DNA from 3 places in the Clostridium sp. CTA-19 genome. Region 1 is predicted to be linked to each of the others. Evidence: riboswitches for the same ligand, from Rfam matches in the RefSeq annotation. Region 1 holds a riboswitch; each other region holds the start of a gene.
The links. Region 1 has a riboswitch for cyclic di-GMP ahead of ACYUE0_RS10950 (carbohydrate-binding protein). Riboswitches for the same ligand answer to the same signal wherever they lie in the genome.

Region 2: another riboswitch for cyclic di-GMP. It lies ahead of ACYUE0_RS17290 (leucine-rich repeat domain-containing protein); the one in region 1 lies ahead of ACYUE0_RS10950 (carbohydrate-binding protein).
Region 3: another riboswitch for cyclic di-GMP. It lies ahead of ACYUE0_RS09690 (ketoacyl-ACP synthase III); the one in region 1 lies ahead of ACYUE0_RS10950 (carbohydrate-binding protein).

The regions. Positions count from the first base shown of each region.
Region 1 covers NZ_BAAABH010000017.1:52,762-55,963, forward strand. Annotated here, with positions in the region: gene ACYUE0_RS10945 (hypothetical protein) at 194-1,264, shown strand; gene ACYUE0_RS10950 (carbohydrate-binding protein) at 1,345-1,821, opposite strand; cyclic di-GMP riboswitch class II at 1,846-1,929, opposite strand; gene ACYUE0_RS10955 (hypothetical protein) at 2,115-2,816, shown strand; gene htpG (molecular chaperone HtpG) at 2,881-3,202, opposite strand, start outside.
Region 2 covers NZ_BAAABH010000060.1:804-4,005, reverse strand. Annotated here, with positions in the region: gene ACYUE0_RS17300 (cell wall-binding repeat-containing protein) at 1-114, shown strand, start outside; gene ACYUE0_RS17295 (SLAP domain-containing protein) at 402-1,211, shown strand; cyclic di-GMP riboswitch class II at 1,377-1,460, shown strand; gene ACYUE0_RS17290 (leucine-rich repeat domain-containing protein) at 1,680-2,513, shown strand.
Region 3 covers NZ_BAAABH010000015.1:4,075-7,276, forward strand. Annotated here, with positions in the region: gene ACYUE0_RS09685 (radical SAM protein) at 133-999, shown strand; cyclic di-GMP riboswitch class I at 1,272-1,359, shown strand; gene ACYUE0_RS09690 (ketoacyl-ACP synthase III) at 1,392-2,396, shown strand; gene ACYUE0_RS09695 (methyl-accepting chemotaxis protein) at 2,440-3,202, shown strand, end outside.

The DNA of each region.
Region 1 (3,202 bases):
TCTCTATATTCTTATATTTTATTATAAATTAAATATTTAAATTTTATTTTCTAAAACATTTTTAATATTATACAATACATTCATGCTACATAATAGTGTTAAAAGATAATTTTTTGTTAATTTTTATATTTTTTAAACGATTATACAAAATGTAAATTAAATTTAAAATTAACTATAAAGGAGTGTTTTATAATTGAAAAATTCAAGTTTTATTAAAACTTATAAAAAGAAAAGAACACCTAAAATTATATCTTTAATAGCTATGATAGTTCTTGCATTTATTGTTGCATGTTTTGGAATGTATACATATTATAATAACAAAAATAATGCCTTTGAAGTTACTACTATTGAAGATTATAAAGAAGCCCTTAATAATGATCTTTATTTAAAAATTTCTGCTGATAAACTTTATGATTTAGATGTTACACTAAAAGAAACTACTAGTAAACTAGGTATACCCATCTCTGAAAGCATTAAATCACACTTAGTTGCAATAAAATTAGATCCTTTTGTATTAACAGTAGCTTTGCCAAAGAAAGAATATAATAATCTTATCAATAAAAAGGAAGGTCCTTTTATATTAAAAGGCCATTTGTTTGAACTTAATGACAATGATTTAGTAATTTTACGTGACGCTATTAAAAATAATACTGAATTGTCTAATGGAATGGATTTAAAGCCATACCTTCAATACTTGCAATATGAAAGTCCTATTATTGAAGCTTCTTTTTTCCTTATGATTTCTTGTCTTTGTTTTGTATATACTATATTTTTATATATGATTGGTGTAAGGAAAAATTCTATTGCCTTAAAAAGTCTTAAAGATTTCTCTATGGAAAATATTGAAAACGTATATAAACAAATAGATTATGAGTATAGCTTACCTATATCCTATAAAAATGGGCCTATAACCATAACAGAAAATTATATAATTGTATATACTCAAAAGATTGTATTAGCTCTTCCACTTAAAGAATTGGTTTGGATATATAAACAAACTATAAAGAAAAAGGCTTGTATGTTTATTCCTGTTGGTAAAACAACTAGTTTAGTTTTGGTTTTTTCCGATAAAAATACATATAAAGTCGATTTGGTTAAAGGCGATAACGTTATTGATGAGACTATAGACTATATTTCTAAAAATTGTAGTACAGCTTTTGTTGGATACTGTGAAAATTTTCAAACCTTATTAAAAAAAGATCCTAATAAACTTATTTTTAAATGGAAAATGAACAAAGAATCTTATAAAGAAACTAATATATAAAAATATTAAAGAAAACTTAAAACCTACTAAGAATTTAGACTTAGTAGGCTTATTTTCATACAATATATAATTTAATATCTTTATTTAATTAATTCCCAGAACATTGGTCCCTCACAAGGATTCCAACCTGGTTGAGCATAATGGAATCTTTTACATTTATATACCTGAGAATTGTACATAACAATATCACCTTTTTCATATGGACTTTTATTTTCTTGTGTTAATTCCTCTTGGGCATTCCACTCTGGAATTTTTCCTACTGTTTTCCAAAACATTGGTGAATCAGAAGGTTTCCAACCTGATTGAGGATAGTGAAATCTTTTGCATTTATAAATTTTTGAACCTTGTACAACAATACTTTCTTTTTCATAAGGACTCTTTTGATTTTGATTAAGTCCTTCTTGACAATTCCAAATACTTATTTCACTATTTTCATTTATTACACCATATTGTGATGTATTTTTTTCAACAGCAGAAGCTGTAGAAACCATTCCACCAAAAATTATAGATGTTCCTAATACTACTGATGTTAAAATTTTTAATTGCTTTTTCTGCATATCCAACACTCCTAATTTTAAAATATTTAATTAGGTCGGTTGCACTACTAACTCCATATAATCCAAGTGCCCACATATAAATTATACTTCATCATTCCCAAAATTATTATATAATACTTTATTTTACTTGTAAACAAACTATTTCACTTTTTTCAATATTATTACATATAAGAATAAATTTTTAACTTGTATTCCTTAATTTTAATTTCCACATATTATATACAAAACAAATTAAAAACACTTTGTATATTTTTCTATAAAAGTGAAATTATAAAATAAAGGATGTGATTAATTTGAAAAATAAAAAATCTTTAGTTTCACTTATATGTATATTTAGCATTTTACTTGTTGGTTGTAATATAAGTAATAACCCTTCAAACAATATAAATAATAATTCCTCTATATCTTCATCTAATACAAGTAATTATACTAGTAATAAACATTCATATTTAGATGATTATAAACAATATTTTTATACTAAAAATACTCCTATAACCTATACTGGTTCTGCTGAAACAGGACATAAAATAACTTTTAATAATATTGAATCCTTAAATGACTATACAATATACACTTATGATGGACTTATGAATGATGGTTATGGTCAAGATATTAGAGGAAAAAGAACTTTTACGGCAAAATATAAAGTTACTAATGATATGGTTATAGAATCTATTAATAATAATGATTATATTTCTAAAAATAAAGATACATTACATTCTTTTATTAAAGACTTTGTAGTTTTAAAAGGTCAAATTAAAAAAAATAATTCATGGACCCAAAAGACAATTATAGACGGAGTTGAATATGAAGCTATAACCACAATAACAGAAGAAAATGATACTTCTTTCACAACTAAAACTGTTATAAAAGCTCTTAGCTTTGAAGATGGAAAGTATTATACAGAAACTAGAACTTATGAATTAGGTAAAGGATTAATATATTTTAGTTATCTAAATAACCCTTATCTAGAAATTAGCTATTCTTTAATCTAGCCTAAATAGGACCATATAGAAGTTGTATAACTGCAACTTCTATATAGTCCTATCTTACTATTTCTTATTTCATTATTTTACATATATTATTTGTAAATTCTACTGGATCACCTATTGATAACCCTTCTATAAGTAAAGCTTGATTATATAATAAATCGGTATATAGTTTAAACTTTTCTTCATCTTTTTCATGTGCATCCTTTAACGCATCAAAGACTTCATGGTTTATATTTATTTCTAATACTTTATCTGCCTTTAAGCTTGGATTATTTGGCATAGCATTTAATACTTTTTCCATTTCTATTGAAAGTTCCCCTTCATTAGATAAGCATACAGGATGTTTTTTTAATTTTTTAGATGCCTTAACTTCTTTAACCTTATCTTTT
Region 2 (3,202 bases), on a different contig from region 1:
ATATACATAGGTAATGGACAGTATATACATTCACCAGGGATGGGAGATGTTGTGAAAATGTCATCATCATATTATGGATATGTTACTGCAAGAAGAATTTTAAAAGAAGATTAAATAAAAATAGGTGGCTTTTACAACTTAGTTAGTTAAAAGACTTATTTAATTTAAAATTAAAATTTAAGGAATTAAAAATTCACAAAGAACAGTTGAGAATTAAAAAATTAAGGATTAAGAGTTATGATTTTTTGTTTAGTTGAGGTAGAAAGTTAAAAAAATAAATTTTTTATATTTGCATTTGCTATTAATTATGTTAGTCAATGATGGTATAATTATATCTGTATGACTAAATATGGATAAAAACAATAAAGATAAGGTGTAATAATTATATACGGAGGATTTTTATGAGTAATAGTGATGTAAATTGTGTAAAACTGAAGTTATCTTTACATCCAGATGAAGAAGCTTTAGTTTCAGATATAAAAAAGATGATGTTAGAAGAAGAGTTAGAAGAGTTTGATGGTATAAGGGAAAACGATGTAAATATAAGAACGTCTTATGTTTTTGATGATGGTGAAAATATTGAAATTGGAGTTTTTTTTAGAAATGCTACAAAGGATGACCTTCACTTTACTACTTTGCCGTTAACGTTGGTTGATGAAAATGAAAATATTTTAGTGTCAGAAACTTTTAAATTAGATTCCTTAGGCGAAGTACCTGCTTATAGTGCAAGGCCGCATAAAATATTGTTTAGTAAGGCAAATATGCCTGAAAATATAAATATAAATAAAGGTTGTAAAATTATATTTAGTGAACAAATAGAAACTTTAAATGTAGCCCATATTGAATATGAAGATATAGAAAAAATACCTTTTGAAATGCAAATGTTTTTAAAACAATCATTGAATACATTGCCACCAATAGAAAAGGGACAAGTTGATTTAACTACATATGAAGTATATATGGAAAAAGATAATAAAGTAAAGGTTACTTTTTTGGTTAGGAATGGTAAGAATAAAACATTTAAGGTGGAAAAATTACCTATAACAATATATGATAAGAATAAAGAAATAATACATACAACTACTTTAGAAATAGATGGGATAGAATTAAATTCTAATAAAGCAAAATTATTTAGTTTTATTATAGATTGCAGTAATAAAGAGTTAAGTGAATTTGATTTAAGTGTACTTAATTTAGAGTTTAAAAGATAATATAAAGTATTTGTGTTGTTTTACTAAAGAAATATTACATAAGCACGATTATTCCTTTGAGTGATAAAATTATTATCATACAGAGTGAAAATTTTAGGCTATTGAAAAAGAAATGAAAACAATGTATAATTTTGTTAATAAAACTGAATAATTATATTACTTTGTAATTATATATGAAACAATGAAGTATATTTTGTATTTGGGTATCTGAAATATATGGAGTTAATGATACAACCGGCTAGTATATATATGTATATTAGCCGTGTTTTTTTTTCTAAAAATACTTATAAAATGCAAGTGATTTTAGAAAAAACAAAGTAATTATATTTATAATATGTAAAAAAAGTGTTAATAAATATCTAAATTTGTCGATATGTATATTACAACAATAAGTATTAAATAATAATTAAAATTAATCTATGGAGTTAAGTTATATAAAGTTTGTATTTTTGAAGTGGGGGGAAAATTTTGAATAAGAAGAAAATACAATTAATAATATTATCAGCTATATTAAGTAGCATTATATTAGCACCTAAAGAATATGTATTAGCTTGTGATAATGTAAAAGATACTCAGTTGGTTAAATGGACCCATCAGGATACGTGTGTCGAGGATGATAAGAAATATAAAATAGATATAGATAATGTAGAATATATTGTAGAGGATAATACAACAGATATAGTAAAATTTTCAGATCCTAATTTTAAAAAGGCATTGAATGAAAAATTAGGCAAACCTTTTGATGCAGAGATTACCGTTGGCGATCTTAACAATATGAGTGGGGTTTTAGACTTAGAAGATAGAGGTATATCTAATATAGATGGAATAAGACATCTAGAAAATATAGAGGCTTTAATTTTAAATAGTAATCATTTAACTACTATCCCTAATGAAATAGAAGCATTGAAAAATCTAAAAACTTTAGAATTAGATGATAATCAATTAATTATGTTGCCAGATAATATTGGTAGCTTAAAAAATCTACGGGAGTTATATTTAGCTGATAATCAGTTGACTGTATTACCTAATAGTATAGGTGAACTAAATAATTTAGAAGATTTTATAGTACAAGCAAATAACTTGAGCTATTTACCAGAATCAATAGGAAAGTTAGATAAATTAGAGAAGTTATATTTATGTGCTAATGAATTAAAAGAAATTCCAGAAACGATAACAAATTTACAAAATTTAAGAGTGTTATCATTGAAAGTAAATTATATAGAAGAATTACCTAAATCTATAAAGGAAATGAAAAGCTTAAAAGATTTAGATATAAGAGGAAATTTAATAGAGGACAATTAAAAAAATAAGGATTAAGAATTAGGAATTAAGAATTTAGGAGGAAACTGGACACTAGTCCAGTTTCTTTTTAATTTAAGGGAGTAGAATTTGAGTTTAGGATATAAAACTAACTAAAGCTAGATTCAAAAGTATGCAGTCGTAGCAAATTATATAATTGACAAAGGACAAAGGACAATTTATTTAGGAATTGACAATGGACAATTGACATTTGACAATGATGGAGGAAACTGGATTCCAGTTTCTTTGAACTATAGGAATTAAATTCTAAGTTTATGATATTAAATTAAACAAAGTTGTATTCAAAGTTTACAGCCGTAACAAATGGGACAGGCACGAAAGGTGTATACCCATAAAATAGAGAGCAGCTCTTTAAATTTAGTTATCATAAATAAAAAAAAGTTAGCTAGTCCCTTAAATAGTTAAGAGTTAATAATTAATAGTTAAGAGTTCAGGATGAAACTGGATCACCAGTTTCTTTGAAATAAAGTAGCTTTGCTGCGTAGAGGTTCGGGACTGGCTTTGATTTATTAGTGGAAAAATAAAAAATTAGGAGAGCAGCATGTGTTAGCGAAGAAAATAAATTTATCGTGCCTGTCCCATTTGTGATGGAGGTAGAACTTTGAACGATTACATACTTAGTTGAGGTAGGGAGTTTGAAAAATTGACAATGGACAATTGACATTTGACAA
Region 3 (3,202 bases), on a different contig from region 1:
TATTTACAGTTAAAAGTATTATAACATGGAAGATAAAAAAAATTTCAAATCTTTTGAATTTTAGAGTGAAATATTGTATTATTACAGGGATAGATTATAACAATGTGAAAGCTAGGGAGGAAATAATTTATGATGTACAATATGCCATTATATAGACCGCCAAGTGAAGCGTATAGCTTAATTATTCAGGTGACTTTAGGCTGCTCTCATAATAAGTGTAATTTTTGTAGTATGTATAAATCTAAAAAATTTACTATAAAACCATTGAAGGAAATAAAAAAAGAAATAGATATATTTAGAAGTATATATGGAAAGGCTGAAAAAATATTTTTAGCAGATGGAGACGCACTAATAATTCCGATAGATACTTTAAAGGAAATACTTAAATATATAAAAGAAGTTTTTCCAGAATGTAAGAGAATTACATTATATGGATCGCCTAAATCTATATTATATAAAACTATAGATGAGCTTAAAGAATTAAAGAGATTAGGATTATCAATGATTTATATGGGAATTGAAAGTGGCGATAATCTGGTACTTAATTATATAAATAAAGGTGTTGCTTCTAGTGAATTATTAAATGCAGGATTAAAAGTAAAAGAAAGTGGAATACTTTTATCTGTAACTGTGATTGCAGGAATTGGAGGTAAGGATAGAACAATAGAACATAGCATAAATACAGGAAAACTTATTAGTAATATTAGTCCTGATTTCTTAGGGGTTCTTAGTCTTATGATAGAAGAGAATACAGAACTATATAAAGATATTAGCTCTGGAAAGTTTTTAGTTTTATCTGATATAGAGGTATTAAAAGAAATCAAGAATATTCTTCAGAACATAAACACAAAAGGAAAAATTGTATTTAGATGTAACCATGCATCAAATTACTTGCTTTTAAGAGGGGATTTACCAAAAGATAGAGAGCAATTAATAAGAGAAATTGATAATGCGTTAGAAAATAGAGATATAAGGGATGAAGTGGAGAGAATGCTTTAAAGTTAAAAAAGAAAAATGTAGAAAATTAGCTTTAAAGAATAAATTTAAAATAAAAATAGAACATTATGACTAAAAATGCAAAAAACATTTAAGTTTAGATACTTAAATGTTTTTTTATTTACTTAAAATTAAAATATTTTAAACAATAAATAGAAAAATAATGTATTAACAAGTATAATAAGGTATATACGTAAAAAAATACAAATAATATAATTGTATTAAGGAGGTCTTATTATACAAAATGTGGTTTATACATAAAAAGTAATGTATAAATCTAAAAAAGGCAAACTTATTGAAAAATAAGGACGCAAAGCCGTAAGTCTAAAGGATAAATAATCCCAAGATAGTTAGGTTACTAGATTAATGTTGTAATACAACAAGGAGGAATTATTATGTATAAAAATGTACACATTATAGGAGTCGGTACATACCATCCCAAAAAGGAATTGAAAAATCAATATTTTGTTGAGCATTTTAAAAAATATAAATTAGAAGATTATGCTGAAGCTTTAATGGACAAGTTAGGTAGAGATACTAGAACAATTGCTGAAGAAGGAGAAAATGGTATTAGCATGGCATTAAAGGCTTCTAGAAAAGCTTTACATAACGCTGAAATTTCAGTATCAGATATAGATATGATTATATCTGTATCTGATACTCCAGAATATTTATCACCGTGCTGTGCACTTTTAATTAAAAATCAACTTAATGCTAAAAATGCAAATGCTATATTTGATATGAATTCTAATTGTACAGGAATGTTAACTGCTATAGATGTAGCTAGTAGATATTTAAAAACTGATAATAAGTATAAAAGAATATTAGTAGTAGGTTCTTTATTAATAAGTAAGTTTGCTAGAGAAGATGATATTGTAGCATTTGGATGTTCTGCTGACGGTGCAGCAGCGATAGTTTTAGAGAAGAGAGAAGAAAATGAAGAAAAAGGATTCTTAGGTTCAAGAATGTATACTGATGATTCATATCATTGGTCTATAACTATGCCAGGGTGTGGAATGTCCAATATTTTAGATATGAATATAGATAACGAAAATAAGAAAATGGTATGGAAACCTTTTGATTTTAGTTTTTTATCTGAAAAATGGACAGAAACAATAACAAAATTATTAAGGGACTATAACTATGAAACAAAAGATGTTACTCACTATCTTATGTCTCAATTTTCAAGAGCAGATATAGAGTTAACAGTAACTAAATTAGGTACAGATATGGGAAAGGCGATTTTTGTGGGAAATAGGTATGGATACACTGGATGTACAAGTCCTATTATGGCTTTAGAAGATAAATTAAATGAAGAACATTTTAATAAAGATGATTTAATTGTATTTTGTTCTGTTGCATCAGGATATAGTATATGTGCTTTATTGTATAAGTGGTAGAAAAACATACAATTGGTAGTAAGTGTATAAGGGGTATTATAAGATGAATAATATACAAAATGATAGTAGTACAATAATCAGATATCAGAAAAATACGTTGAAGTATGTTCTTATTTTATATTCTATAAGTGCTATAATGGCAGGCGTTACTTTCTTTACTATGAAAATTTTAGGATTGTTTGATGATTTAAAATGTAGTTTTTTTATAGGATTATCAATAATGATTTTAGTAGAATTAGTAACTTTTAAAGTTATGTATAATATAACTTTAAATGCTATAGTGTTTGATATTAGGAAATTTGGATTTTTAAAGAAACTTATTCTTATATTTTCTTATATGAATTACATATATATGTCAATTTTTATTCATTCAAAAGAATTCTGGGTAGTTGTATTTTACTTTATAATTATTGGAGCATTATTTTTAGATAATAAAATGAATATACTTTCTATAGGATTAAGTATAGTTTCTGAAATTTTGGTTTTTTCAATAAATAAAACTACTCTTCCAAATGAATTTTTTGCACGGGAACTAATTTTAAGAATAGTTATTATATGGTTAATATCCTTTGGAATATTAATTTTTACTTTATTTGCATCTAAGTTATTAGACAGTGTAAATAAAAATGAAGAGAAACTTAAAGAAAACAATAGTCAAATAAAAGAAATATTTTTTAAAACTGGTGACTATGCAAAAACACTATTAGGAGCGAGTGAACTTTTGACAGAAATATCTGAAGAAGAAAATCAATCATTAGAAGAATTGTCTAATACTACAGATATAGTTTCAGTAGATGCTAACAACA